4 regions of the Stenotrophomonas sp. YJH_SMC_120 genome follow, and region 2 is predicted to be linked to each of the others. Evidence: predicted binding sites of a transcription regulator. Region 2 holds the regulator's gene; each other region holds the start of a gene.
What was found. The regulator FliA, encoded in region 2, starts transcription of late flagellar genes. The targets are predictions, from matches to a motif close to TAAAGTTTNNCNNNCNNNGGCCGATAA.
Positions count from the first base shown of each region.

Region 1: the regulator FliA is predicted to act here: its motif matches at 3,778-3,804, upstream of AC5P60_RS09790 (GGDEF domain-containing protein).
Region 3: the regulator FliA is predicted to act here: its motif matches at 1,512-1,538, upstream of AC5P60_RS04050 (flagellin).
Region 4: the regulator FliA is predicted to act here: its motif matches at 4,982-5,008, upstream of AC5P60_RS19590 (methyl-accepting chemotaxis protein).

Region 1 is NZ_JCAFRY010000005.1:260,956-268,353, reverse strand. It holds gene AC5P60_RS09810 (D-hexose-6-phosphate mutarotase) at 1-61, opposite strand, end outside; gene AC5P60_RS09805 (lytic murein transglycosylase) at 102-1,370, opposite strand; gene egtD (L-histidine N(alpha)-methyltransferase) at 1,455-2,429, opposite strand; gene egtB (ergothioneine biosynthesis protein EgtB) at 2,426-3,697, opposite strand; gene AC5P60_RS09790 (GGDEF domain-containing protein) at 3,848-5,128, shown strand; gene AC5P60_RS09785 (YchJ family protein) at 5,132-5,524, opposite strand; gene AC5P60_RS09780 (sulfite exporter TauE/SafE family protein) at 5,627-6,406, shown strand; gene AC5P60_RS09775 (ATP-binding protein) at 6,559-7,398, opposite strand, start outside.
Region 2 is NZ_JCAFRY010000028.1:24,143-31,540, reverse strand. It holds gene AC5P60_RS20295 (chemotaxis protein CheA) at 1-1,016, opposite strand, end outside; gene AC5P60_RS20290 (protein phosphatase CheZ) at 1,019-1,624, opposite strand; gene cheY (chemotaxis response regulator CheY) at 1,624-2,016, opposite strand; gene AC5P60_RS20280 (RNA polymerase sigma factor FliA) at 2,074-2,817, opposite strand; gene AC5P60_RS20275 (MinD/ParA family ATP-binding protein) at 2,814-3,701, opposite strand; gene flhF (flagellar biosynthesis GTPase FlhF) at 3,688-5,304, opposite strand; gene flhA (flagellar biosynthesis protein FlhA) at 5,450-7,398, opposite strand, start outside.
Region 3 is NZ_JCAFRY010000002.1:17-7,414, forward strand. It holds partial or broken gene AC5P60_RS04045 (flagellin N-terminal helical domain-containing protein) at 1-124, opposite strand, end outside; gene AC5P60_RS04050 (flagellin) at 197-1,417, opposite strand; gene flgL (flagellar hook-associated protein FlgL) at 1,835-3,037, opposite strand; gene flgK (flagellar hook-associated protein FlgK) at 3,034-4,914, opposite strand; gene flgJ (flagellar assembly peptidoglycan hydrolase FlgJ) at 4,923-6,122, opposite strand; gene AC5P60_RS04070 (flagellar basal body P-ring protein FlgI) at 6,124-7,260, opposite strand; gene flgH (flagellar basal body L-ring protein FlgH) at 7,263-7,398, opposite strand, start outside.
Region 4 is NZ_JCAFRY010000025.1:33,392-40,789, reverse strand. It holds gene AC5P60_RS19615 (catalase) at 1-485, shown strand, start outside; gene AC5P60_RS19610 (hypothetical protein) at 508-999, shown strand; gene AC5P60_RS19605 (alpha/beta fold hydrolase) at 1,009-1,749, opposite strand; gene AC5P60_RS19600 (hypothetical protein) at 1,836-2,429, shown strand; gene AC5P60_RS19595 (hypothetical protein) at 2,444-2,734, shown strand; gene AC5P60_RS19590 (methyl-accepting chemotaxis protein) at 2,824-4,950, opposite strand; gene AC5P60_RS19585 (L,D-transpeptidase family protein) at 5,185-6,147, shown strand; gene AC5P60_RS19580 (M23 family metallopeptidase) at 6,152-6,829, shown strand; gene AC5P60_RS19575 (hypothetical protein) at 6,765-7,398, opposite strand, start outside.

The sequences.
Region 1 (7,398 bases), on a different contig from region 2:
GCACCTGCCAGACCTCCAGGCCGTGATACAGGCCGGTGCTGATGTCCGGATTCGACTGCATGCGATGACGCTCCTTGAAGACCGCGGCGATGATGTCGCGGTCAACGTGCCGCCGGCAAGGCTTTCTGCCCAGCGGGTGCGATGGCGGCCGCCTCTTCCTGCAGCGTGCGCAGGATGCGCTGGCCTGCGCGGCCGTCCACCTCGCTCCAGCCCAGGCGCTGCTGCTCGGCCTGGATCGCGCGGCGCGTGGCGGTACCGATCATGCCGTCGGCGGCACCGATATCGTGGCCGCGGGCCAGCAGCAGGGTCTGCAGCTGGCGGCGCTCATCGCGGCCCAGGCCCGGGTCATCGGTCGGCCAGGCGGTGGCCAACCCGTTGCCGCCACGCAATTGGTCAGCCAGCGTCGCGATCGCCAGCGCATAGCTTTCGGCGGCGTTGTAGCTGTAGATCGCGTCGTAGTTGCGGAACACCAGCAATGCCGGGCCCTTGTTGCCGGCCGGCAGCAGCAGCGCCGCGCGCGCATCCGCCGGCAGATTGGCCGGAGCCAACACGCTGCCATCCAGCGCAGTCACGCCCTGCGCACGCCAGTCGGCCAGGGCGCGACGCTGGGTGCGGCCGGCCTGGCTGGCGTGGAAGCCCGCAGGAACGCGGACTTCCACGCCCCACGGCTCGCCGCTGCGCCAGCCGGCGCGCTTGAGGTAGTTGGCGGTGGACGCCAGCGCATCGGGAATGCTGCCGACCAGATCGCGGCGGCCATCGCCATCACCGTCCACGGCGATGCGCGCATAGGTGCTGGGCATGAACTGCGTATGCCCGAAGGCACCGGCCCAGGAGCCGGTGAGCCCCTGGGCCTGCAGGTCGCCGCGGTCGATCAGCTTGAGCAGCGCCAGCAGTTCACCGCGGAAGAAGGGTTGGCGACGGCCGGCGCAGGACAGCGTGGCCAATGACTGCAGCAGCGGGCGCTTGCCGAACACGCGGCCGTAGTCGCTCTCCACGCCCCAGACCGCGACGATGGTGGCCGGATCGACGCCGTACTGCGCCGACACGCGATCGAGCAGGTCGCGGTGCTGCTGCAGCAGGGCGCGGCCATCAGCCACGCGCGGGAGATCGACCAGCGCGGCCAGGTAGTCCCAGATCGGCGTGGTGAATTCGGGCTGTGCATCGAGCAGGCCGAGCACGCTGGGGTCCGGGGTGAGGCCGGCGGTGATCGCGTTGAAACGGTCGGGACTGATGCCTTGTGTCGCAGCGGTGGCCTGCAGGCCCGACAGGCAGCGGCTGAACGCCGGATCGATGTCGCCGGCAGGCGCGGCGGGCGCTGTCGGCGCCGAGGCAAGAGCGGCCGCCAGGCCGAGCGTGGTCAGAATGGGCATGGCGTCCTCCGTGTTGCCGTTGCACGGCCATCTTAGGGGTAGCGGTGCTGCTGAACCTGAAGCGGTACCGGCTGGCCGTCCGCCCTAGATGGCACGCAACAGGCGCAGGCCATAGGCCGGGCCTTCAGCATCCCAGCGCTGCATGACCTGCAGGCCAGCCGGCTGCAGCAGCGCTTCGAAGCTCTCGTCGGTGTACTTGTGGCTGTATTCGACGCGGATCGGTTCGTCGGCCTCGAAATGGAAGGTCCGGCCATCCAGATGGACGTCCTGTGCCCGCTGGCTGACCAGATCGGTCTCGATGCGCAGCCGCGCGACGCTGTAGCGGGCACGATGACGGAAGCCCTGCAGATCGAAGTCGCTGCCGACCTCGCGGTTGAGGCGGGCCAGCAGGTTCAGGGTGAATGCGGCGGTGACGCCCTGCGCATCGTTGTAGGCCGCCTCGATCAGCGCCGGGTCCTTGTGCAGGTCGATGCCTACCAGGGCCAGGCCATCACGCCCCATGGTCTGGCGCATCGCGCGCAGCAGCGCGACCGCGTCCTCGCCTTCAAAGTTGCCCAGCGTGGAACCGGGGAAGAACAGCAGCCGTCGCGCGGGTTCGCGTTCGGGCATGGGTACGGCGACGGGACGGGTAAAGTCGGCACAGACCGGCAGCATCTCCACCTCGGGCAGCGCCGGGGCCAGGTGGTCGATGCTGGACAGCAGCGCGGCACGCGAGATTTCAATGGGCGTGTAGGCCACCGGGTCGTGCAGGGCGGCCAGCAGCAACGCGGTCTTGCGGCCACTGCCGCTGCCCAGTTCCACCACGTGCAGGTGCGGCCCGACGCTTCGGGCGATGTCCGGCAGTACCCGTGAAAGCAGGGCCAGCTCGGTGCGCGTGGGGTAGTACTCGGGGGTCTGCGTGATCTGCTCGAACAGGCGCGAGCCGCGCGCATCGTAGAAGTACTTGGACGGCAGCTGGCGCGGCGTGCGCGACAACCCGGCCACCACGTCGGTGAGGATCTGCTGGCGGCCGGGGGTGAGATCGGTCAGCGCCTGCAGTGCGTCGTGCACCGTACTCATGCGAGGTCCCTGGCCAGGCGCAGCCCGGAGAACTGCCAACGCGCCGGGGGCATGAAGAAGTTGCGGTAGCTGGCACGCACGTGGCCACGCGGCGTGGCGCAGCTGCCACCGCGCAACACCCATTGCCCGCACATGAACTTGCCGTTGTATTCACCGAGGTTGCCGGCGAAAGGGCGGAAGCCCGGGTAGGCGCCATACGCGCTGTGGGTCCATTCCCATACATCGCCGAACAGCTGACGCAGTCCACTGCCCCCTGCAGCCTGCGGGTGCAGCCGATCGTCATCGGCAAAATGACCGCGAGGCGGCAGCGTTGCGGCGGCAGCCTCCCACTCGAACTCGCTGGGCAGGCGCGCACCGGCCCAGCGGGCGCAGGCATCGGCCTCGTAGTAGCTCAGGTGGCAGACCGGCGCATGCGGATCCAGTTCGCGCCAACCGCCCAGGGTGTACTCGCGCTGCAGGGCGTCATCCCAGTACAGCGGGTGCTGCCAGCTCTCGGCTTCGCGCAGCGCCCAGCCTTCGCTGAGCCACCAGCGCGGTTCGCGGTAGCCGCCGGCGTCGATGAAGGCGCGGTACTCGGCATTGCTGACGGGGCGCTCGGCCAGTGCGTGCGCGGGGAGCAGCACGCGATGCGCCGGCGATTCGTTGTCGTAGGCGAAGGCGGTGTGCTGCGGCCAGGCTGCGGCGCCGATGGTGACGATGCGCTCGGGCGACTCGATCCAGCTCTGCGCACTGGCAGCGCTGGTTGCAGGCTGCAGGTCCTCGCGGTAGGCCGGCTGCAACGGATTGCACCAGAACGCGTGCTTGATGTCGGTGAGCAGCAGTTCCTGGTGCTGCTGCTCGTGCTGCAGGCCCAACTGCAGGTGCTGCAGTGCCTGCTCATCAAGGTCGCCTGCCGCCAGCCGCGATTGCACCTGTGCATCGACCTGCTGGCGGTAGTCGCGCACCTGCTGCAGCGATGGCCGCGACAGCAGCCCACGCTGCGGCCGGGCATGCGCCGGGCCGAGGCTCTTGTAGTAGCTGTTGAACAGGTAGTCCCAGGCAGGGTCATGCGCCGGTGCAGGTGGGAAGCCGGCCAGCACGAAGCGTTCGAAGAACCAGGTGGTGTGGGCCAGATGCCATTTGCTCGGGCTGGCATCGGCCATGCTCTGCAGCATGGCATCTTCGGCGCTGAGGGGGGCTGCCAGGTGCATGCTGCGGTTCCGCACACATGCGTACTGGCGGGCGAGATCGCGCTGCGGGGCAGCGACGGCGGTGGCTACGCTGTCCATCCGGGCAGCATCTGCGCAACAGGGTGAGTGCGATGTCATCGTACGACGTCAACGCGTTCACATGCGTGACCATCCCGCATTCAAGAAGCCGGTGCGAACGCCGCTAACGGCAATGCTGCGGCCGCGTCGTCACCGCGCTGGAATTCCTGCTTGCCCCTGCATCCGCTCCGCCAGCCTGCGCATTACCTGTTCGTGCTGCCCGCCGTGCTGGTTGCCGTGGTGCTGTGGGCAGCACTGGGCAACGAAGACGTTGCCAGTCCGGCCCAACGCATCCTGCCCTGGCTGCTGGCCTGCCTCGGCGCCGGCCTTGCCCTGCTCTACCACCAGGTGCGTACGCTCTGCCTGCTGCTGGTGGTGGCGGTCATGTTCGCGCTGCTGCACCAGGACGTGGGCGGCTACCTGCACAGCGGCCATGTCACAGCGCTGACACCGCTGCGCTTCCATGCCATTTCGGCCTGGTTGCCCTTGCTGTTCGCGGGCCTGGCATTGTGGCCCGAGCGCGGCCGCCGCCGCCGCGACCTGCTGCTGCGGGGTGTTGCCAGTGGCGCCGCGCTGGTGATCTTCCTGCTGCTGGCCACGCAGCAACCCCGGGGCATGCACGATCTGCTGTCCAACCGCCACTGGAGCTGGATTCCGGCCGACTGGAACGCGCTGGCACAGCTGCCAGCGCTGCTGTTCCTTCTGGCAACCGCCGCGCTGGGCTGGCAGGCCTGGCGGCATCCGCGCCCGTTGCACACGGCGATGCTGCTGGCCCTGCTGTGCCTGTGGTGGATGCTGCCACGGGTGTTCCTGCAGCCGGTGCTGCTGCCGGCACTGGCCAGTGCGGCCCTGCTGCTGATGCTGGGCGCGATGATGCAGGAGTCCTTCCATATGGCCTTCCGCGATGAGCTGACCGGCCTGCCGGGGCGCCGCGCCTTCAATGAGACCCTGCAGCGGGCGCGCGGCACCTACAGCATCGCGATGGTGGACGTGGACCACTTCAAGTCGTTCAACGACACCCACGGCCACGACACCGGCGACGATGTGCTGCGCCTGGTGGCCTCGCGCCTGGACCGGGTGGGCGATGGTGGCCGGGCGTTCCGCTATGGCGGCGAGGAGTTCGCGGTGGTGTTCCTGGATCGTCCCGCAGCGGCCTGCGTGGATGCAGTCGAGGCGCTGCGGCAGACCATCGAGGACACCCGCATGCAGCTGCGCGACCGGAGCACACGCAGCCGCGACGATGAAACGGGGCGCCGGCAGCGAGGACGCGGCGGAAGCGGGCAGACGGTGCAGGTGACGGTGAGCATCGGGCTGGCAGACAGCCGCGTGGATGAGCGGCCAGCGGCAGTGATCAAGGCCGCCGACCAGGCGCTGTACGCAGCCAAGGACGGTGGCCGCAACCAGGTCCGCGCGCATGCCGGCCAGCGCGTGCTGGCGGCACGCGGCGGCTGAGGCTCACACCGCGTCGAGGTAGTACCAGCGGCCGTCGACGCGCAGGAAGCGGCTGTGCTCGCCCATCTTCACCGCGCTGCCGCCGCCCACGCGGTAGCGGGCGGTGAAGCGCACTTCGGCGCTGTCGGCGCCGGTGACAGTGTGCTCGTGCACGGTCAGGCCCAGCCAATGCGTACGCTGGCCGGGTGCATCATCCAGCGACAACTCGGCCGGACGGGTATCCGGATGCCAGCTCTGGCGCAAATAGTCCGCCAGCCCCCGCACATAGGCGCTGTAACGTGATCGCATCAGGCGCTCGGCATCGGGGGCCGCCTCACCGGCATGGAAACGGCCACAGCAGGCGGCGTACTCGGCGGGAAGGCCGCAGGGGCAGGGATCGGTGGGTTTTCGGCTCATGCGGACATTGTCGCCGGGTTGTGCGGATGGATCCACGCGGGGCACCGGTCAACCAGTGCAGGACAGGCGTATGCTGTCGCGCCCCCATATCGATTGATCGCCGTGCTGGAACTGGTTCCCCCTGAGTTGTGGTGGCTGGTGGTCATCGCCTTCATCGCCGGGCTGGTCGATGCCGCCGTCGGTGGTGGTGGGCTGGTGCAGCTGCCTGGCCTGTTCACGGTGCTGCCGCAGCAGACGCCGGCGATGCTGTTTGGTACCAACAAGTTCAGTTCGATGTTCGGTACCGGTGCGGCCGCCTGGCGCTATGCGCGCAACGTGCGCTTCCCGTGGAAGCCGGTGTTGTTCGCGGCCGGCACGGCCTTCATCTTCTCCTTCGCTGGCGCCACCGCGGTAAGCCTGCTGCCCAAGGACGCGGTGCGCCCACTGGTGCTGGTGCTGCTGGTCGCGATGCTGGCCTACACGCTGTGGAAGAAGGACTTCGGCGCGCTGCACCGGCCACAGGAGATCGGCCGCCGTGAACTGGTGATCGCGCTGGCGATCGGTGCGGCGATTGGCTTCTACGATGGCTTCTTCGGGCCGGGCACCGGCAGCTTCCTGATCTTCCTGTTCGTGCGCTTCTTCGGGCTGGATTTCCTGCGCGCCTCGGCGGCGTCGAAGGTGGTGAACCTGGCGACGAATGTGGCGGCGATCTCGTTCTTCGTGCCGACCGGCAACATCCTGTGGCTGTTCGCGCTGCCGATGGCGGCGGCCAACATCATCGGCTCGGTGGTGGGCACGCGCCTGGCGCTGAAGGGCGGCACGCCGTTCATCCGCAAGCTGTTCGTGGGGCTGGTGGTGGTGCTGATCGCGCGGATGGCGTGGGATACGTTCCGCGCTGCGTGAACGCGGTTGCCGGCCAGCGGCCGGCACTACCGGGTCATGAACCCCGCCCATGGGTAGTGCCGGCCGCTGGCCGGCATTCCCATTCGATCGGGTCATGAACCCCGCCCATGTAGTGCCGGCCGCTGGCCCGCATTCCCCTTCAATCGGCCAGGTCAGGCCTCGGCTTCTTCCGGTTCGTTGGCCTGCTGCCGGCTGCGCTCGGGCAGCTTCAGGCGCTTGCCTTCCTCGTCATACTCGATCAGCAGCACGCCGGAATCGTGGCGACCGCTGATTTCGACGAAGCAGGCGCCGCCGATGAACGGTTCCAGCGTCATTACCGACTTCAGCGGGGTGGCAACCACCATCTGGAAGCCGAAGTTGTCGAAGATGTTCATTGCCAGTGCGGTGAACTCGTTGTCGGCCTTGTCGAAGGCTTCGTCGAGCACCACTGCGGCGTAGCTGGGCAGCTGGCTGTCAGCACCGCCGAGCTGGTAGCGCAGTGCCGCGGCCAGGCAGGTGGTGGCCAGTTTCTGGCGCTGGCCACCGGACTTGCCGGCGCCGCTGCGGTAGATCTCGACCTGCTGGCGCGTTTCCGCATCCAGCTCGACGCCGATGAACTCCACGTGCATGCGCACGTCCAGCACCAGCTCCCGCCAACGCTTGTCCTCGCCTTCCTGCGAGCCCAGGCGGTTGACCAGCTGGCGCAGCACGGTGAACTGCGATTCGGCCAGCTCGCGCTGCTCGGTCTGCTGCTGCGACAGCACTTCGCGCAGCTGCAGCTGGAACTCGCCCACTTCCGGCAGGCGGCGGTCGCTCAGCTCGATGGTCAGCAGCGTACCGCGGTTGAACGGCACCTGTTCCAGGCTGGCGTTCACTTCATCCAGGCGCTGGCCGATCGACTTGCGGGCCTCGGCGCTGTGGCGCTGCAGGGCCAGCAGGTTGTTCTTGCTCTGGTTCTGCAGCAGATCGAAGAAGCGCTCTTCGTGCTGCGGCAGGCCATCGCGCTCCAGTCG
Region 2 (7,398 bases):
GCCAGCGCTTCGACCAGGTTGCGGTCGAGCTCGGTCTCGGCGCCGACCAGCTCCAGGTCCACTTCCTTCTTCAGCGAGCGGGCGACGTCGCGGGCGACCTTGGGGAAGCGCGAGAACACCTTGCCCACCGGCTGCATGCGGGTACGCATCACCGCCGACTGCAGGCGGGCAGTGGCGATGTCCAGCGTCGATACGGCGCGGTCCAGCTCCTCGTCGCGCAGGCGTGCACGCAGGGTCTTCAGGCGGTTGCGGGAAAGCACCAGTTCGCCGATCAGGTTGACGATCGCATCCAGGCGCTTGGTGTCCACGCGCACGGTGTGCTCGGCCTCGGCCATCGGCTTGGCTGCCGGCTTGGCTGCAGGTGCCGGGGCGGGTGCCGGGCGCGGTGCTGCGGCGGGGGCCGCCGCGACGGCGGCAGCAGGCTTGGCGCCTGGCGCAGCGCCACCGTGCAGCTGGTCCAGCAGGGCTTCGAACTCGTCTTCGCTGATCAAGCCATCGTCGGCTTTCTTCGCCGGCGCGACCGCGGTCGGCGCGTTGCCGCCATGCAGCTGGTCGAGCAGGGCCTCGAATTCGTCGTCGGTGATCAGGTCGCTGCCGGCTGCCGCAGGCGCGGCCGCAGCGACCGGCGCGGCAGTGCCACCGTTCATGTCGAACTGCGCGATCAGGTCCGGCGGCGCATAACCCGGCTCGGTGCCGGAGGACACGGCGTCCAGCATCGACTGCAGGTAGTCCAGCGATTGCTGGGCGGCGTCGAAGTGGTGGGCCTGCAGCACCGCCTGCCCGGCACGCGCGATGCCCAGGGCCTCTTCAGCGGCGTGGCACAGCTCGACCATCGCGGTGACGCCAAGGAAGCCGGCACCGCCCTTGAGCGTGTGGTATCCACGGAACACCGCGTTGAGCTGCTCGGTGTCCTGCGGTGCCTGCTCCAGCGACACCAGCTGTTCGCCCAGGCGATCCAGGATTTCCTGTGCCTCGATGATGAAATCGGCAGTGATGTCGTCGGATACCGCGCTCATGCTTACAGCCCCAGATCCGACAACAGGTCGTCGGCGTCGTTCTGCGAGACCGCGTGGCGGTCCAGTCCCTTCAGTGCCGGCCCGGCCAGTTCCGGGTCGGTGCGATGCTGTTCCGGCGGCAGGCCGAGTGCGCCGAAGCCCTCGTGCACGCGGCGGACGATGCCGACCACGCGACGGATGATCTGCCCGGTCAGGTCCTGGTAGCTCTGGGTCAGGGCGATCTCGGTCAGGTTGTGGCGGATGCGCTCGAGCTGCGCGTCCTGGCCCGGCTGCAGGCCTTCAGCACGCAGCTGTTCGGTCAAGCTGCGGCATTCCTCGGCCAGGTCCAGGGTGCGGTGCGTGGCCTGTTCGGTCATGGCCACCACGTGGTCCAGGCGTGCGCAGGCGTCGTCCAGCTCACCGGCCTCGCTGGGCACGGTCGGCAGCTCACCCAGTGCCTGCCCCAGCTCGCGGGCCAGCCGCGAGAGGCCGCTCATCATCGGCTGCGTACGCAGCGCGACCAGTCCGTCGATGCGCTGCCGCCAGGCGGCCTCGTCACCGGACTCGAGTGCGTCCAGGGCTTCCTGCAGGCGCAGGGCGAGGGCGCTCTTGTCGACCGTGGTATCCATCAGGCGCTGGCCGCCAGGCGTTCGAAGATCTTGCCGAGCTTCTCTTCCAGCGTCTGCGCAGTGAATGGCTTGATGATGTAGCCGTTCACGCCGTTCTGGGCGGCTTCGATGATCTGTTCGCGCTTGGCTTCGGCGGTGACCATCAGCACTGGCAGGGTCTTCAGCTTGGCATCGGCACGGATCGCCTTCAGCAGCTCGATGCCGGTCATCACCGGCATGTTCCAGTCGGTGACCACGAAATCGAACGGCTGGCTCTGCAGCAGCGACAGCGCGGCATGCCCGTCCTCGGCTTCGGCGGTATTGGTGAAGCCCAGATCGCCCAGCAGGTTCTTGACGATCCGACGCATGGTCGAGAAGTCATCGACGATCAGGATGCGCATGTTCTTGTTCAAAGCAGAGTTCCTTTGTTGTTCATTCCGGGCGGCCGGGGGCAGCCGCCTCGGGCATGTTCATTCTTCCAGGCCGGCGTCCGCCGCCTCGAAAATCTTGAGCCGGCCACGCAGGCGCAGCACCGCCTGGCCGTGGATCTGGCAGACCCGCGACTCGCTCACGCCGAGCACCGCGCCGATCTCCTTCAGGTTCAGTTCCTGCTCGTAGTAGAGCGAGAGCACCAGCTGTTCGCGCTCGGGCAGGTGGCCGATGGCCTTGCCCAGCTCGCGGCCGAACTCACCACGCTCCAGTACCTGCTGCGGGGTCGGGCCGCCCTGGGCGACGGTGTCCAGCTCGCCCTGGTCCTCGATGCGCGACTCCAGGCTCAGCACCTGGCCACGTGCGGCGTCCTCCATCAACCGCAGGTATTCGGGCAGCGGCATCTCCATCGCGGCGGCCACCTCGGTGGCGCTGGCGGCGCGGCCGCTGCTCTGTTCCAGGCGGCGGATGGTGGCGGCGGCATCGCGGGCACGGCGGTGCACCGAGCGCGGCACCCAGTCGCCACGGCGGATCTCGTCGATCATCGAACCGCGGATGCGGATCGAGGCATAGGTCTCGAACGAGGCGCCCTGGTCGGCGTCGTAGCTGCGCGACGCTTCGATCAGGCCCATCATGCCGGCCTGGATCAGGTCGTCCACTTCAACGCTGGCCGGCAACCGCGCGGCCAGGTGGTGGGCGATGCGCCGCACCAGGTCCGAATGCTGGGCGATGACCTCGTTGGCCGCCGAGCGCTGGACTTCCCTGTACTGGGCTGCGCCTTTCATGCGGCCACCCCGCGCTGCTTGAGGATGCGCTCGAGGAAGAACTCGACGCCGCCACGCGGTTCGGTCGGCGCCTGCCAGCGTGCGGTGCGACGCGCGATCTCGGTGATCGCCAGCGCGGCCGGGCTGGACGGGTAGGCCTTCACCACCGGCTGCTGGCGCTGCACCGACAGGCGCAGCCAGTCGTCCTGCGGCACGCAGCCCAGGTAGTTCAGCGAGACATCGGCGAGGAACTTCTCGCAGACGCGGGTCAGCTTTTCGTACAGCACGCGGCCCTCGTTGGGGTCGCGCACCATGTTGGCCACTACCTGGATGCGGTCCACGCCGCGTTCGCGCGACAGCACCTTGATCAGCGCGTAGGCGTCGGTGATCGAGGCCGGCTCGTCACAGACCACCACCACGGTGTCCTGCGCGGCCTGGCAGAAGGTCAGCACGCCGTCGGTGATGCCGGCGGCGGTGTCCACCACCATGATGTCCAGTTCGCGTTCCAGGTCGGAGAACACGTTGACCAGGCCGACGTGCTCGGCCGGGGCCAGCTCGGCCATGTGCCGGCGGCCGGACGCGGCCGGCACCACCAGCACGCCGTTCGGGCCTTCGACGATGACGTCGTCCAGCGAGCAGCGGCCGGCGACCAGGTCGGCCAGCGTGAAGGTCGGGTTCAGCCCCAGGATCACGTCGATGTTGGCCAGGCCCAGGTCGGCGTCCAGCAGCAGCGTGCGCTTGCCCATGCCGGCCAGTGCCACCGCCAGGTTGGCGGACACATTCGTCTTGCCCACGCCGCCCTTGCCGCCAGTGACGGCAATGGTGCGCACAGGGCCGAGCGGCTCGCTGCGGGTGGCCGACAGCGGGAAGGTCTTGGTCAGCTTGGCGTACTCACGCGACGGCATGGTTCAACTCCGGGTTGCAGGGCATATCGGCCGCGCGGCGCAAATCTTCAAGGCGAAGTACGAGATTGGCCGCACTGGCCCGGTGCAGGTCCTCCGGAACGTCCTGGCCATCGGTCACCCAGGTGATCGGCAGGGCGTGGTCCACGGCCACTGACAGGGCGTTGCCGAAGCGGCCGGTCTCGTCCAGCTTGCTCAGCACCAGGCCCTGCAGGTTGGCGGCGCCGAAGCGGCGGACCACCTCGTCCATGTCGCCGAAGCTGGTGTTGGCCGGCAGCACCAGCAGGGTGCGTACCTGGCGGGCGGCGCGCAGCCACTGCAGCTGCGCGGCCAGCGCGCGGTCGCGCGGGCCCAGGCCGGCGGTGTCGATCAGCACCAGCTTGTAGTCCTTCAGGCGTTCCAGCAGCTGGTCCAGGTCGGTGCCGCTGTTGGCCTCGTGCACCGCGATGCCGAGCTGGCGGCCGTAGCCGTACAGCTGCTCGCGGGCGCCGATGCGGGTGGTGTCGGTGGTCACCAGGGCCACATCGCGCGGCGCATGCTTCTCGGCGAAGCGCGAGGCCAGCTTGGCGATGGTGGTGGTCTTGCCGGCGCCGGTCGGGCCGACCAGGGCGATCACGCCGCCTTCTTCCAGCGGGTCGACCGGGGCGATCGGCAGCTTGCGCGAGATCAGCCCCAGCATCAGGCCGCGGCCACGATGGGCTTCGGTCTCCAGCGGGATCTGCATGGCCACGTCGCGGGCCAGCCCGGCGTCGAAACCGTACTCGTCCATCAGGTCCAGCGCGGTGGCGCGCACCGGGCTGCCACGCAGGCGCTCGTCGGTGAGGCGGTTCATCTCGCGCTCGATCACCTGGCGCATGCCGGCCACTTCCTGGCGCAGCTGGCGGATCTCGGCGTCGTCCTGGGCAACCACGGTCAGCGTCGGTGCCGGGGCCAGCATGGGGGCCGGGCTGGCTTCGCCGGCGGCTTCGGCCGCTGCCGGTTCGCTGGCGGCGATCCCGGGCTGCGCTTCGGTCACGGCAGCGGTCGGCAGCGGCGGCGGCTGCACTGCCGGGGCCACGCTTTCGTGATGCATGTCGCGCGGCGGGTCGATCTGGAAGCGGGCGCGGTTGGCCGGCACGGTGGCGGCCGGCGCAACGATGGCCTCGGCGAATGGAGCGAAGCTCTGTTCGGGCAGCGCCGGTTCGTTGACGGCGGCGCGCGCCAGGGTGGCGGCGAAGCCAGTGCTGCCACGGGTCGGCACGATCTCGTCTGCGCTGTCCAGGGTGCGGCCGGTGGCCCCAACGGCCGCACGGGCGAGGGCGGCCACGGCCGAGGTGGTGGCGGCGACCGGTTCCGGCGCCGGGGTGCTGCTGCGGCGGCGGGTGACCGCGGCGATCACCGCGTCAGCAGCGGTGCGCGGCTTGGGTGCCGGCGGCGGTGCGACATCACGGCGCGAGGCTTCCAGTGCACGCTGCACGGCGCTCTCGTCGTAGTTGGCCGCGGCGACGATCTCGACGCCTTCCTCGATCCGGCGGTTGGACAGGATCACGGCGTCAGGACCATGTTCCTTGCGCACCAGGTTCATGGCCGAGCGCATGTCGGCGGCGACGAATCGTTTGATTTTCATGCTGTGGTCACGGGACGAAGACGGCGGGGTGGCGGTCGGAGAACTCGGGTGGTCGGTGGTCTGCACGGTGCGGGTTCCCCTTGGTATCTGTCTGTTGCGTTGGTTCGAAGGTGGTGTCTGTTTTCTGGCGCATCGGTGGGCGGCGTCAGCTGATCGTTCCGACCAGCTTCAGGCGCTTGTCCTCCGGCACCTCGCTGTAGGCCAGGACCGACAACGACGGAACGCTGTGGCGGACCAGGCGCGCCAGCGCGGCGCGCACCGGGCCCGGTACCAGCACGACCGCCGGCTCGTTTCGCGCTTCCTGCTTGCTGACACATTCGGCCAGGCTCTGGTGCAGTCGCTCTGCGAGTCCGGGTTCCAGCGCGGCGCCGTTGCCCTGCGTGGACTCCTGCAAGACACGTTCCAATTGCGGGTTGAGGGTGAACACCGGCAGCTCCGCCGACATTCCGGCGATCTCCTGCACGATGAAGCGGCCCAGCGCGGTGCGCACGGCAGCGGTCAGCACCGCCGGGTCCTGGCTGCTGGGCGCGTGTTCGACCAGCGCCTCGGCGATCTTGCGCAGCTGTCGGATCGGGATGCGCTCGACCAGCAGGTTCTGCAGCACGCGCACCACTGCCGACAGCGGCAGCGCCTTCGGCGTCAGATCTTCGACGAGCTTGGGCGCGCTCTTGGCCAGGTTGGCCAGCAGGTGCTGCACTTCCTCGTGGCCGAGCAGTTCCGGCGCATGTTCGCGGATCAGGTGCGAGAGGTGGGTGGCCACCACGGTGGCCGGGTCGACCACGGTGTAGCCCAGCGTTTCAGCCTGGGCACGCTGGTGCGGCTGGATCCAGGTGGCATCCAGGCCGAACGCGGGATCCTTGCCGGCAATGCCCTCCAGGGTGCCCAGCGCGCTGCCCGGGTCCAGCGCCAGTTCGCGGTCGGGGTGGATCTCGGCGGTGGCCACCGGCACGCCGTGCACCAGCACGCGGTAGCCGTTGGCGGGCAGTTCCAGGTTGTCGCGGATATGCACCGACGGGATCAGGAAGCCGACGTCCTGGGTCAGCTTGCGGCGCACGCCCTTGATGCGCGCCATCAGCTCGCCGCCCTGGTTGCTGTCCACCAGCGGGATCAGCCGGTAGCCGACCTCCAGGCCCAGTGGATCGACCGGGCGCAGTTCGTCCCAGCTCAGTTCGGCGGTCGGCGCAGGTGCCGCCGGGCGGCCGAGTGCGTTGAGTGCGGCCGCGTCATTGCCGGCGGCTGCCGGGTCGGTGGCTGCGGCCTTGCCCTTGCGGTAGACCTTCCAGGCGATGAAGCCGAGGATCGCGGCCAGCGTCAGGAAAGCGACGTTGGGCATGCCTGGCACCAGGCCGACCACGCCGATGATGCCGGCAGTGATCGCCAGCGCGCGGTACTGGCCGAACACCTGGCCGGTCATCGCCTGGGCCATGTCCTGCGAGCGCGAGGCGCGGGTCACCAGCATCGCCACCGCGCTGGAGACCAGAAGGGCCGGCAGCTGCGCCACCAGGCCGTCACCGATGGACAGCAGGGTGTAGGTGGCGGCGGCTTCGCCGAACGGCATGCCATGCTGCAGCACGCCCACGGCCAGGCCGCCGAGCATGTTGATGAACAGGATCAGGATGCCGGCGATGGCGTCACCGCGGATGAACTTGCTGGCACCGTCCATCGCGCCGTAGAAGTCGGCTTCCTCGCGGACTTCCTCGCGGCGCAGCTTGGCTTCTTCACGCGTCAGCAAACCGGCGTTGAGGTCGGCGTCGATCGCCATCTGCTTGCCGGGCATCGCGTCGAGGATGAAGCGCGCGGTCACTTCCGAAACGCGGCCGGCGCCCTTGGTGATGACCACGAAGTTGATGATGGTCAGGATCGCGAACACCACGATGCCGACCGCATAGTTGCCGCCGATCACGAATTCGCCGAAGGCGGCGATGACCTTGCCGGCGGCGTCGTGGCCGTTCTGGCCGTTCAGCAGGATCACGCGGGTGGAGGCCACGTTCAGCGCCAGCCGCAGCATGGTGGTGATCAGCAGCACGATCGGGAAGATGGTGAAGTCCAGCGGGCGCTTCACGTAGACCACCGCCAGCAGGACCATCAGCGAGA
Region 3 (7,398 bases), on a different contig from region 2:
TGGCGCTGTTGATGCGCGAACCGGAGGACAGGCGCTGGATGGTGGTGGCCAGCGAGCTGCCGCTGGTGCTCAGGTTACGCTGAGCATTCAACGACATCGTATTGGTGTTGATGACTTGTGCCATGAGGAGAGGTCCTTGAGCGGTTGCACGTGAGTTGGGTTAGACGCCCCCGACGTGCCCCGGGGGCGGCTCATGTCAGCGCTGCAACAGGCTGAGCACGTTCTGCGGTACCTGGTTGGCTTGGGCCAGCATGGCCGTACCGGCCTGCTGCAGGATCTGGGTGCGGGTCAGTTCGGCGGTTTCCTTGGCGAAGTCGGTATCGCGGATGCGGCTGCGCGATGCGGACAGGTTCTCCGAGGAGGTCTGCAGGTTGGCCACCACCGAGGTGAAACGGTTCTGGATCGCGCCGAGGTCGGCGCGCACGCTGTTGACCGACTCGAGGGCCTTGTCGACGATCGACAGCGCCTTCTGCGCACCTTCGGCGGTGGTGACGTTCAGGTCCTTGACGAAGTTGGCCGTGGCGCCGGTCAGCAGACCGCCGTTGGTGCTGGTTTCGGTCAGGCCCAGGCCGGCGATGGTCGCGGCGGTGGCGCCGGCCGGCGGGGTTGCGGCACTGACGCCCAGGGTGAAGGTCTGGCCGTCCTTGACCGAGGCCAGGCTGATCACACCGGCATTGACCGAGGCCATGACGCCGGTTTCGCCCAGCTTGTTGTTGATCGCGGCAGAGGTGGCCGAAGTGATCGATTCGCCCGCCTTCACGGTGAAGTCGTTGATGGTGACCGTGGTGGCGGTGCCGCCCGGCGGGGTCACCGAGATCTGCAGGCCGGAGTAGGTGGTGTCGGCGGTGGCCTTGTCGGCGGCGGCCAGGCTGGTGCCGGTGTAGCCGTTGGCGAAGGTTGCCGCGCCCAACGAATCGGCCTTGGCGTTGACCACGCTGTTGATGGCGATGGCCTGGCCGGCGTTGGCGCCGACCTGGAACAGCTGGCTGGTGAAGGAGCCGTCCAGCAGCTTGGTGCCGTTGAAGTCAGCCTGCTTGGCCACGCGGTCGACTTCCGAGACCAGCTGGGTCACTTCAGCCTGCAGGGCCTTGCGGTCGCTGGCCGAGTTGGTGGCGTTGGAGGACTGCACGGCCAGTTCACGGATGCGCTGCAGGTTGTTGCCGACCTCGCTCAGCGAACCCTCGGCGACCTGGGCCAGCGAGATACCGTCGTTGGCGTTGCGGATGGCCACGTCCAGACCGCGGATCTGGGTGGTGAAGCGCTCGCTGATGGCCAGGCCGGCCGCGTCGTCCTTCGCGCTGTTGATGCGCAGGCCGGACGAGAGGCGCTGGATGGTGGTAGCGAGCGAGCTGCCGCTGGTGCTCAGGTTGCGCTGAGCGTTGAGCGACATCGTATTGGTGTTGATTACCTGTGCCATGGGGTCGTCTCCTCTTATATGGAACCCGTTGGTGAATGAAACGAAGCGCCGCCTGTTTTTTTGTGTGGCTGTGTGCTTCGCTGTTGCCAAATGAATAACGGCGCTTTGTCAACAACCTTTAGCCGTGAATTCCGTCGATGCTGAAATCCGGTGCCGGAGGCTGTTTTTCCCGGGTTTTCCAGCCCTGGCTGGGCGTGAAGGCGACCCCGGAAAGGGCGGTTGGGCATGCCCAACCAGCGCTGATGAAGGTATCGGCGGGGCAGGGCCGGGCTTGATGGGCAATCACGGAAAATGCGTGCAGCACGTTTCCGGTAGCGCCGGGCCACGCCCGGCGAGCGCGACGGAACGGGCAAGCAGAAACGAAAAAGGCCGCGATGCAGGGCATCGCGGCCTTTCAGGGGTGACGCAGGAGATGCGTCAGCGGATCTTGTTGAACAACGACATCGACTGCATCTGCGAGAAGATCGTCTGTGCCGCCTGCAGCGCGGTGCTCTGCAACTGGTACTGGCTCAGTGCATCGGCGTAGTCCAGGTCGCGCATCTGCGACAGCGTGGTCTTCAGGGTCACGCTGTTGGCTTCGCGCATGTCGGCGGCATTGTCCAGTGCCTTCAGCTGCGCACCGCCGGCCGCACGCGAATCGATCATCCGTTCCGACGCACGGGCCACATCGCGCAGGGCGCTCTGCAGTTCGTTCTGCTGCGCGCTCATCCTGGCGGTGGTGCCGGTGTCGGCATCCAGCGCGGCAATCAGCTTGTCCATGGTGTCGAAGATGTCGCGACTGGTTGCCGGCTTCACGTTGAAGCTGTCACCGGCAGCGGGTCCGCCGGTAATCTGCAGGCGGACACCGTTGACTTCCACGTTGTCACCGGCCTTGAACGTGCCGGTGCCGGTCACGTTGCCAGCACCGTCCAGTACCTGGTACTGGTCGGCGGCGGTGAATCGGATGCTGAAGGACTGGCCGTTCCAGCTGTCGCTGCCATCGCGGGTGATGTTGGTCAGCACGCCATTGCCGGTATTGCTGGCTGCGGCAACACCATCGACGAAGCCGTCGCCGGTAGGAATGCGCATGAAGATTTCGCTGCCGGGCAGGGCATCCCGCACATAGGTGTCGGGGCCGACTTCAATCTGGCGCTGGGTCTGGTCGCCACGGTAGACCACCTTGCCATTGATCTTGGCGAACGGCGGATCGCCATCGTTGGTGCCGCCGAACACGTAGCGGCCGGTGCCGTCGTCGGCGTTGGCCAGCGACAGCAGGCCCTCGCGGATCTGGTTCAGTTCGGTGATCAGCGTTTTCTTGTCGGCGGCGCCCAGTGCCGGATTGCTGGCCTGGATGGTCAGGTCGTTGACGCGCGCCATCAGGTCGTTGACCTGGGCCAGGGTGTTTTCCTGTACGCCCAGTCGGTTCTGCACGTTGCCGGCATTCAGTTTCATCCGGTCCAGTGCGGCCAGGCTGCGGTCAAGCCCGACCGCCGCACCAGCGGCAACCGGATCGTCCTTGGCGCTGACGATCTTGCTGCCGGTGGCGATCTGCTGCTCCAGGTGGCTGAGCTTGGCCTGCTTGGCCATCATCAGCGACACGGACTGGTTGAACATCATGCTGGTGGAGATACGGCTGCTCATCGACGGACGGCTCCCAGGATGGTCTGGAACATGCTGTCGGCGGTGGAGATCAGCTGCGAGGCTGCCTGGTAGGCCTGTTGCAGGCGCAGCATGTCGGCCGCCTCCTCGTCCAGGTTGACGCCGGATACTTCATCGCGTGCTTCCTGCGCCTTGTCATTGATCACCAGCTGCGCTTCCAGCGAATACTCGGCCGAGCGGGCGGCTGCACCGACCTGGGTGGTCAGGCCCCCCAGGGCGCCGTTGAGGGTGACCGTGCCGCTGTTGAATGCCTTGGCGCTCTCCACCTTGGACAGCCTGGAGGCGTTGCTGTTGTCCGACGAGCCCGCCGGAGTCGGGGTGATGTTGAAGGTGTCGCCAACCTTCGGCGCACCGTCCAGCACGAAGCTCCAGCCATTGGCACTGATGGTCTGGCCGGGGGTGTAGATCTGCGGCGGCCCCCCATCAATGGTGTAGGTGGTGGCCGAGGTGAACACGATCGCGGCCGGATTGCGCAGGTTGGCGTTGGTCGAATCGCTGACGGTGACACCGCTCAGCTTGCCGGTGCCGGTGTTGGACGTCGCCGCCGCGCCCTTCACTGCCGCAGCAGCGGCGATGCGCGACGGATCGGTGATCGCCACTTCCATGCTGCCAGCCACGCCTGCGGTCGGCTGCAGCAGGAAGCGGTCGTTGGCCGCCGGAGTACCGCCGACCACCAGCTTGACGCCGTTGATCACCAGTGGATCGGCGGCCGTACCGGTGCCGGTCAGCGGAACGTTGGCACCGGTGTCGGCACGACTGGCCTTCCAGTTGGTGCCATCGAACTGCAGCACCACGTTCTGCGCGTCCAGCTTGCCGAGGTCGCCGTAACTGGCGCTGAGGCTGGCGGTGCCGGTGTTGGCATTGTTGGCGGTGACGCGCGGGTTGCCGATGTTGAAGAAGTCACCCCCCAGCTGGCCATACAGGTCCACGCCCTGGTGATGCACCTGGTTGAAGCTCTCGGCCAGGCCTACCGCCAGCTTGCCCAGTTCGGCCTGGGCAGGCGTCAGCACGGTGTCGCGGAATTCCAGCAGGCCGCCGATCTGGCCACCGACCGCCTTCGGGTCGAGCCGGATGGTGTTGCCCTGCGTTTCCAGCGCCAGCTGCAGCCGCTCCGGCTGGTACGGGTCGGCCACGGTGGTGACCTTGGTCGCCGTGGTGCCCACCACCAGCGCGTTTCCGCCAGCGGTATAGACATTCATGATGCCGCCGTCCTGGATCACTGCGGTGCCACCGGTGTAGCCGATCAGCTGGGTGATCAGCTGGTCGCGGCGGTCGAGCAGGTCCGGTGCGGCGGTAGCGATGTTGGTGCCGATCGCACCGTTGATCTGCGCGATCTCCTGCGCCAGCCGGTTGACCTCGGTGGCGCCGGCCAGCAGGCCGTTGTTGACCTCGCTGTTGAGGTTGTTCAGGTGCGTGTTGAGCTGCACGAAGCGGTTGGCCAGCGCCTTGCCACCATCCAGCATGTTCTGGCGGTCGGCGGTGCCGGCGGCATTGGAGGACAGGCCGCTGACCGAATCGAAGAACTTCGACCAGACGCCGGACACGTTGGTTGCCGCGTCGGAGAACAGCGAATTGACCCGGTCGGCCATGCCGGAGAGCTGCTTCAGGCGCGCCAGCTCGCCGCTGCTGTCGAGCAGGCGCGAGATCGCCAGCTGGTCGGCGGTACGGCGGATGTCGGTGATGCGGGTGCCGTTGCCGACCGTGCCGTAGCCGTAGTTCTGGGGATCAGCCGTGGCGAAGTTGACCTTCTGCCGGCTGTAGCCGGGGGTATTGAGGTTGGCCACGTTGTGGCTGGTGGTCGCCAACGCACGCTGGAAGGCGAGCAGGGCACCGGTACCGGTGGAAAGTACGCTGGACATGGGGTTCCTCAACGACGGGTGATACCCAGCGCCGCGGTTGCGGTGCTGGCGAAGGTCTGGCCAAGGCGCGAGCCGGCATCGGCCACGGCGCTGACGGCGCGCTCGATGGTCGGTCCGCCGGCGATCGCGGCGATCTTGGCCGCGTAGCGCGGGTCGGTGGCATAGCCGGCGCGCTGCAGGCCACGGGCGAAGCCCTGCACGTCGGTGCCGGCCTGCAGGGCCTGCTGGTAGCGCGGGCTGGTCTTCAGCAGGCGCACGTAGTCGGCAAAGCTCTCGGCCGGCGAACTGTAGGCACGGAAGCTGGCGGTTTCGTTGCGGCGCACGCCATCGACGTACTCGTGGGTGCCGGCCACGGCGCGCTGGCCGTTCCAGCCATTGGCCTTGATGCCGAACAGGTTGTGCGAGGTGCTGCCGTCAGCATGCTTGATGTGGCGCTTGCCCCAGCCGGTTTCCAGCGCCGCCTGGGCGACCAGGGCGCGGGCATCCACGCCCAGTTCCTTGGCCGCACGCTGCGCGTGCTGCCAGATGCTGGCGACGAAGCCTTCCGGGGTGTGTTCGCCCAGCTGGGCGACGGCGGTGCGGGTCGCCATCGCATCGGCCGGGCTGATGGCCGTGCCGCGGTTGCTGGCGGTGGCCGACCACTGGTCGCTGTTGGCAGCCCAGTCCTCGCCTTGCAGGCCACCGATGTACGGATCCTCGGTACCCAGCGAGCGGTGCATGCTGCTGCTTTCGCGCCCGGCGATCAGGTCCAGCGCCTGTTCCATCGGTGCAACCGCCGCGTGTGCGCCGGACTGCGCGCCGGCGGCCATCTGCTGCAGCAAACGCACGGCCTGGCTACCGTCTTCCAGCGGCAGCGACGGTGCCGGCTTGGCCGGTGCATTGAGCTGATAGGCACGGCTGGCCTTGGCCGGGTCCACGCGGGTATCCAGCGCCGGGCCATCGACGGCCTGGCCGGACAGCTGCCGGCTGATCATGCCGGACAGGCCAAGGCCCTTGCCGCGGGTCATCGCCTCGGCAATCTTCTGGTCGTACATCTCGCGGAACATCTTGTTTTCGCCGGGGAACAGCGAGTCGCCGAAGCTGGCGTCACGCATGCTCTTGACCAGCATCTGCGCGAACTGGCCTTCCAGCTGGCGCGCGACCTTGTCGATCCTGGCCGGATCGTTCTGTTGTGCCGGGTGCAGATCGAATGCGGGATTGATGCGCATATCAGATCACCTCGAGCTCGGCACTCAATGCGCCGGCCTGCTTCAGGGCTTCCAGGATCGCGATGAGATCGCCTGGTGCTGCGCCCACGGCATTCACCGCGTGCACGATCTCGTCCAGGGTGGTGCCGCCGCTGAACTTGAACATGCGGCTGCCGTCGTTGGTGGCGGTGATGGTCGACTGCGGGCTGGCCACGGTGCGGCCGCCGGACAGCGCATTGGGCTGGCTGACGTTGGTGTTTTCCTGGATGGTCACGGTCAGCGAACCGTGCGAGATCGCGGCGGGTCCCACGCGCACCTGCTGGCCGATGACCACGGTGCCGGTACGCGAATTGACCACCACCTTGGCCGGAGCGCTGCCCGGGGTCAGTTCCAGGTTCTCGATGCGCGCCAGCAGGCCGATGCGTGCGCCCGGATCGGTCGGCGCGGTAACCGCCACGGTCACGCCGTCGACCGCACGCGCCGCACCGTCGCCGAACGCATTGTTGAGCGCAGCGACCATGCGCGAGACCGTGGTGAAGTCATTGTTGTGCAGGTTCAGGGTGATCTCGCCGCCGTTGGCCAGCGGATCGGGCAGCGCACGCTCCACGGTCGCACCGTTGGGAATGCGGCCGACGCTGGGCACGTTCACCGAGACACGGGAACCATCCTTGCCCTGTGCACCAAAGCCGCCCACGATCAGGTTGCCCTGGGCGATGGCATAGATCTGGCCATCGGCGCCGCGCAGCGGGGCCATCAACAGCGAACCGCCACGCAGCGAGACCGCGTTGCCGATCGAGGACACGGTGATGTCGATCGGCTGGCCCGGCTTGGCGAACGGCGGCAGTTCGGCGTGGATCGCCACGGCGGCCACGTTCTTCAGCTGCGGATTGACGTTCGGCGGAACATTCACGCCCAGCTCGCCGAGCAGGTTCTTCAGGCTCTGCACGGTGAAGGGTGCCTGGCTGGTGCGGTCGCCGCTGCCGTCCAGGCCGACCACCAGGCCATAACCCACCAGCGCATTGCCACGCACGCCTCCGACCTGGGCCAGGTCCTTGATGCGCTCGGCGCTGGCCGGGGCTGCCACGACCAGCAGCATCAGCGCGACGAACGACGCCACGCGGCGCTGCCAGGAAGAAGAGGAGAAGAGTTTCATGGCCATACTCAGAACGGCGTCAGGCCGGAGTTGAAGAAGCGGCTCAGCCAGCCCATCGCGTTGGACTGCGCGACCGGGCCGCGGCCGCCGTAGACGATGCGGGCTTCGGCCACGCGGCTGGACGGAATGGTGTTGTCCTGGCTG
Region 4 (7,398 bases), on a different contig from region 2:
CCGAAGTACGGGTGATCGGTCGCAACAAACCCACCCTGCAAGGGCGCTGCATCGGCATCCTGTTCGATGAGGGTTCTGATGCCCGGATCATTGCCAGCCTGAGCAAGGCAGCCAGGAAAGCAGGTGCGGATGTGAAGCTGGTCGCCCCCAGAGTGGGTGGCGCCACGCTCAGCGATGGCGCGCTGCAGGCGGCGGATGGGCAACTGGCGGGCACCCCGTCGGCCGTGTTCGATGCAGTAGCCGTGGTGCTCAGCCCGGAAGCGGCGAAGGCCTTGTCGAAAGAGAGTGCAGCCATCGAATTCGTCAGCCAGGCGTGGGCGCACCTGAAGGCCATCGCCAGCGATGCGGGCGGCCAGACGCTGCTGAAGGCGGCAAGGGTCGGCAACGACGCCGGCATCGTCGAAGCGGAAGACGCCAAGGCATTCCTGGCGGCGGCCGCCACCCGCCAGTGGGCGCGCGAACCCAAGCTGCGCCTGCTGGCCTGACTACAGCAACAGGAGAACTGTCATGCCCCGTGGTGACAAATCCGCATACTCCGATAAACAGAAGCGCCAGGCCGAGCACATCGAGGAAAGCGAGCGCGAGCGCGGTGCCAGCGAAGGCACGGCCGAGCGCATTGCCTGGGCGACCGTGAACAAGCAGGATGGTGGTGGCAAGCGTAGCGGCAGCGCGCGCAAGGGTACGAAGAAGGCGACCACCAAGAAGGCTGCCAAGAAGGCGCCTGCCAGAAAGTCGGGCACAAAGAAGGCCACGACCAAGACGACGGCGGCGAAGAAGGCCCCTGCGAAGAAGACGACAGCCAGGAAGGCGGCGGCAAAGAAGGCACCGGCTCGCAAGACAGCCACAAAGAAAACCGCAAAGAAGACAGCGGCCAAGAAGGCCGGTACAGCCGCCTCGCGCAGTGCTGCAGCGAAGAAGGCGGCGAAGACACGTGCGGCGAAGAAGACCGTGCGCAAGGTGGCGGCGAAGAAGGCCGCGCGTACCCGCGCGCGCGGCTGAGTCCTTCGATCAGGGCGACAGCGTCCTCATCCACGCTGCAACTTCGGCCGCGGATGCGTCAGCGCGTGCCTGCAGCAGCAGATGCGGCCCTTCCAGCGAAACATGCCGGGCATCCGGCAAAAAGGCCTGAAGTTCTGCCACGCTGGGCGGCCACAGCAGGCGGTCATGGCACGCGTGCAGGCACAGCGTCGGCACGTCGATTGCCGGCAGCAATGCGCGTACGTCGACGCGCAGGGTCGCTGCGGCGCGTCGCCGCAATGTGGCCGCCGGAATCCGGGCCAGCGCATCGCGCAGCATCGATACGTGGTCGCGGGTGCGCCACCGCCCCAGCAGCAGGCGCGCCAGCAACGCCACGGGAGGCAAAGGCCAGGCCGGCGTCAGCAGGGCTGCGCTGGCTGCCGGCAATGGCAGCGGCCGACGCGCAAAGGTCGCGGCAAGCACCAGTCCGCGCAGCCCGGCGGGCTGTCGCGTGGCCAGTTCAACCGCCAACGGGCCCGAGAAGGACTCGGCAAGCAGGATGAAGGGATGGCCGGGCAGCTGCGACCACAGCCGTTGGGCCAGCGTGGCGTGATCCTGCCCTCCCTGCGCAGGCAGCGTAATCGCCTGCGTCGTCAGCCCATGAGCCTGGAGTGCTGACAGAAACGGGATCGACAGTCTGCCGGAGCCATCCAGCCCGGGCAGCATCAGCACGTGCTGCGGCGTGGGTGATGCTGAATCACAGCCCGGCTTTTCCTCGCTCCCGATTCCCATGTCACCTCCTTTGCTGGCAAGCATCGCCCACATCGGCAGGCAGCGGAACTTTCGCTCCGGCTCTCCTGCTGCTTTGCCAGTCAAGGTTGAGCGATACTGCCCGCTCTGCCGCGGGACGCGGCTGCCAAGGAGAGCCTCTGATGCGATGGACCTACGCGCTGGCCATGATGGTCATGATGCTGCCACTGAACAGTTCCGCCAACGATGGCTGGATAAACGGGGCAGGCAAGGCGATGCCGGAGACCGATGCCATGAAATCCAGCGGTGGCTTTGCGGCATCGCTGCTGGTCACCTCCGATGCCGACTGGCGGGCCAAGTGGGAAACCCCACCAGAGTCCACTCCCGGTTTTACCCAGGCCGACGAAGTCCACCCGGGCGGTGAATTGTTCCTGCTGACATTCCTGTCCAACCCGCAACTGGATGAGAACCGCGTGCCCAAGGTGCACTGCGATCTGCGCATGCTGCGCCCGGACGGCAGTACCAGCATCGACGAACGCGATGTTCCCTGTTTCACCGCTGCCCTGCCCGGCCCGCCAACCCTGTTGTACATGACCAACCTGCACCTGAAGTTCGTGGCCGAGGCCAGTGATCCGAAAGGTACGTGGACTGCGCAGGTGGTGGTCAGGGATCTGCTGCGGAATGTGAGCCTGCCTCTGCAGGCTCACTTCGACGTCCGTTGAACGGAGGCGTGCGGATGAAGATGCGGCGATTACTGAGCTGGACCGGTCTTGCGCTTTGCGTGGTCTACCTGCTGTTGACCGCATGGCTGGTTCACGGCGCGCAGTCGGATGCGGACCCGAAGGGGGCCTATATCCTGATGTCGCTCCCCATCACCCTGCAGTCTGCTGCACTCGATGCCATCGGCGCAGGCAGCCTGCTGTACGGCAAACCCTGGTCGACCGCGTATGCAGTACTGGTTCCGCCAACACTGCTGTTGCTGTACGCAGCCGGCTGGCTGATCGAACGCGCCGCGCGCGGCCGCTAGCCAGCGGCACCGACCGGTTGCGTGCATGCGGTGCCCTGCATGCTGGGCATCGCATGCAGGGCGTCATCCAACATCCAGTCGCAGGTTGCTTACGCCGCCTGCGCAGGCACGATGGGCATGCGCGCGCCCTGCTCCACCTTGAACACCGCCACCGACGTGGTCAGCGCATGCGCCTGTTCCTCCAGCGCGCGGCTGGCGGCAGTGGCTTCTTCCACCAGCGCAGCGTTCTGCTGGGTCACCTGGTCCATCTGCACCACCACCTGGTTGACCTGCTCGATACCGGCGGCCTGTTCCTTGCTGGCCGCTGCGATGTCGCTCATCAGCTGCGTGGTGCGCGAGCTGGCCTGGGCCACGCGGGCGATCGCGGCTTCCGATTCAACGGTCACCGCCAGGCCGCTCTTCACCTTGGCAGCAGCGTCTTCGATCAGCTCCTTGATCTCCTTGGCGGCGACACCGGCACGCTGTGCGAGCGTGCGTACCTCGCTGGCGACCACGGCAAAACCACGGCCCTGCTCACCTGCACGCGCGGCTTCAACCGCAGCATTCAGCGCCAGGATGTTGGTCTGGAACGCGATGCCGTCGATCACGGTGGAGATTTCCGAGATGCGTGCCGAGGACTGATCGATCTCACCCATCACCGACGCCATCTGCGCCATCGCCTGCTCGGTCTCGCGTACGGCGGCACCGGCGGCGTGCGCTTCACTGTCGGCCTGACGAGCGAGCTCGGCATTCTGGCGCACAGTCGAGGTCAGTTCCTCCATCGATGCGGCGGCTTCTTCCAGGTTGGCGGCCTGCTGCTCGGTGCGGCGCGACAGGTCGTTGTTGCCGGCGGCCAGTTCCTGCGCCGCGTTGTTGATGCTGTCGGCGGCCACCTGGATGCCACGCACGATGCCGGTCAGCTGCGCGGTGGTGGTGTTGGCGTCGTCACGCATGCGGGCGAACACACCGTCGTACTCGCCGTCCATGCGTGCAGTCAGGTCGCCGTGCGAGATCGCACGCAGCACATCGGAGACATCAGCAATGCTGGCCTGCGAACTGGCCATCATGCCGTTGAGATGCTCGACCATCGCCTTGAACTGGAACTGGAACGCAGCGGCATCGCCACGCATGCTGAAATCACCGGCGCGCGCGGCCCGGGCCAGTGCATCGATCTGCGCGTTGATCGCCATCAGGCTCTGCTTCACTGCGGCCAGGGTGCGGGTCAGCGTACCCTTCTCGCCCGGGTAGTCCGGCAGGTCGCGGCTGAGGTCACCGATGGCGTAGCGCTGCATCACTTCGGCCATCAGCAGTTCCACCTGCACGTGCGATTCGACCAGGCTGTTGGTGGCCTGCACCATGCGGCCGAAATCACCGGGGAAGGCGCTGGCGTCCATGCGGTAACGGATCGCACCCGCCTCGTGCTGTTCGGCCATCTGCAGCTGCGCGCCGATCGCCGCCTGCACACTCTGGCGCACGCTGGCCATCGCCTCGCCCAACTGGGTCAGTTCGTCACGGCCGCCGAGGCGGAACTCCTGATCCAGCTGGCCCCTGGACAGGCGCTCGGCCAGGTTCACCGCGCGGGCCAGCGGGCCGGTCAGGCTGCGGCCGATCATCACCGAGGCGGCGATGCCGACCAGCAGTGCAACGCCGCCCAGCACCAGCAACTGCAGCAGGCTGCGCTCGCCCAAGCGGATCGCCTCGGCGGCCGCCTCACGGCTTTCCTTCTCTTCGAAGTCCACGCCATCGGACAGCGCCTTGTTCCAGCCGTTGGCGGCTTCCTGCACCGGGCCCAGGGTCAGCGCCACGGCGCCCGGGTAGTCGCCCTGCTCCATCAGTTCGCTGGTCTGCTTGTTGAGCGGACGCGCGATGGCACGCTTGGCGGCGATGGTCTCGGCAATGGCCTTGCCCTCGGCGTCGCTGGGCAGCGCCTGGTAGGCCGTCCAACTGGCCTCATAGCGCTTGACCAGATCGGCGATGCGCTGCTCATCATGGCCACGGTCATCGCCCTGGCGGATCAGCATCTCGCGGCGAACGACCATCATCTGGTTGTTGGCATCGAGCATCTGCGAGAGCAGGCGCACCTTGGCCACGCTGACATCGACCACCTGCTGCATCGCGCGCTTCTGCACGACACTGGCGGTGGCGCCGGTGGCCACCACGGCCGCAACCAACAGCAGCAACAGGCCAAAGCCCAGCCCAAGACGCCAGGCAACCCTGACATTCCTCAAGTAGTTCATCGGTACATCCAAAACGGGGGGGGATGTGGCGTTATCGGCGGCCCGCCAGGCAATCTTGATCGCCAACCGCCAATGGCGTGGGGCACCATTCACCTTGGTGAGCCCTTGGCCGGCGGCACCCGCGCGGGGACGGTCGCGCAACGACCCGACTGCTCATGCAGACGTCAGATCTCTTTCACGGTGGCTCGGCGCGGCCTGCAGGCAAGGTGGTGGCGTCATCTGCTGGAGTTCCCAATGCCATTACCCGTGTACCGATCCACCCTGCTCGCTCTCTCGCTACTGGCATCGCCGGCGTTCGCGCAGGCACCGCCCCCTGGACTGCCCGCCCCCATCGCCGAGAAGGCCGGACCGGACACCGCAGCACGTTCCGCCCTGCATGCCCAGGTGCTGCTGGACCGTGCGAATTTCTCGCCCGGCCAGATCGACGGTGAAGTGGGCAGCAACCAGCGGCGCGCGGTGTCGGGTTTCCAGGCGGCGCACGGCCTGACCGTCACCGGTGAACTGGACGACGCGACCTGGCAGGCCCTGCAGGCTGATACGGTCACCTCCTTGGCCAGCTACACGCTGACCAGCGAGGATGTCGCCGGGCCGTTCCAGGCGGTGCCGAAGGGCCCCGCCGCACAGGCCAAACTGAAATCGCTGGGCTTCAACAACGTCGAAGAGTCGCTGGGCGAACGCTTCCACGCATCCCCTGAGCTGTTGAAGCTGCTCAATCCGGGCGTGGATCTGAGCAAGGCGGGCAACCGCATCCAGGTGCCCAATATCGCACCATCGCCGCTACCGAAGGCGGCCAAGGTGGTCGTCGACAAGTCCGATTCCAGCCTGCAGTTGCTGGATGCGCAGGGCAAGGTGATCGCTCAGGTGCCGGTTTCCTCCGGCAGCCAGCACGATCCGCTGCCGATCGGCGAATGGAAGATCCTGGGCGTGTATCGCGACCCGCCGTTTCACTACAACCCCAAGCTGTTCTGGGATGCGCGCAAGGGCGAAAAGAAGGCGACACTGCCGCCGGGCCCGAACAATCCAGTCGGCCGGGTCTGGATCGATCTGTCGAAGCCACACTACGGCCTGCATGGCACGCCCGAGCCCGGCCATGTCGGCAAGACCGAGTCACATGGCTGCGTGCGCATGACCAACTGGGATGCGCTGCGCGTGGCCGATGCGGTGGATACCTCCGTCCCCGTGGTGATGCAGGAGTGAGCCGATGCGTCTTTCGCAGCTGATCGTAGTGGGCGTTCTGCTGGGACTGGGGGCCGGCTGGTGGCTGCGCCGCGATGCAGGCGAGCCGGTAGCCGCCTCGCTGCCGGAAGCACAACCGGCAGCAGCTGTGGCGCCGGCCAAGGGATCCCTAGCGCCGCTCGACACGGCCCCTGCCCCCGCCGCCACCGCACCGTCAGCCGCGCGGGCTGCGGATGCGCCGTCCGGTCTGCTGCTGCCGGTACAGGGCGTCCTGGCCTCCCAGCTGCGCGACACGTTCACCGATGCGCGCAGCGAAGGCCGCGTGCACGATGCCATCGACATCATGGCCGATGCCGGTACGCCGGTGCTGGCAGTGGCCGATGGCACGGTGGAAAAACTGTTCGACAGCGAGCGCGGTGGCCTGACGATCTACCAGTTCGAGCCCAGCGGACGCTGGTGCTACTACTACGCGCACCTGCAGCGCTATGCCGATGGCCTGACCGAAAAGCAGGTGATCAGACGCGGGGAGGTGATCGGTTACGTGGGCAGTACCGGCAACGCCAGCCCTGAGGCCCCGCACCTGCATTTCGAGGTGCACGTGCTGGGACCGGAGAAGCAGTGGTGGAAGGGGGAATCGATCAATCCGTACCCACTGCTGAATCCGCCTGCTTCGAAGCCCGGTGCTGCCAGCGCCGCAAGGTGAACGTGAACACCGCCAAGGCAGCCCCTGGAATCAACAGGAGCAGTGCCGCCACTTTCCAGAAGAAGAACGGCCACAACCAGACATAATCCAGGTCAGTCAGCTTCAACAGATCCAGTGGCGGCTGCAGCTCGACGGTGGCCGCGCGATCGGCCAGCGCCGGGTCCACCTCCACCACGGTTACCCGCACCCATGAGCGGCCGCGTGGCAATGCGTCGCCACGGCCATAGCCGAAGTAGGACGCCATGAGGCCGCTGGACTCAACCGAAGCCAGCGCACGATTGATGCCCTGCCCGGCCACTCCCGAACGCTCCCCTGCGCGGAAGTCTCCATGATCGGTCGGAGTTTCGATGCGCAGCAGCACCTCGGGGTCAGCCTCCGTACCGTCCGCGGCATAGCGCAGGCGCAGCCGCAGTTGATCATCGATGAGGCGGTAGACGGTGATCTGGGCGGTTGCGCCAGGGCTCAGCACCAACGGCACCGTCTGCGTGCGCGAAGCCAGGGTATTGGCGGCCGCGCCCAGCACCAGTACCAGGCAGGCGATGCCCCACAGGCCCCACAACACCCACAGG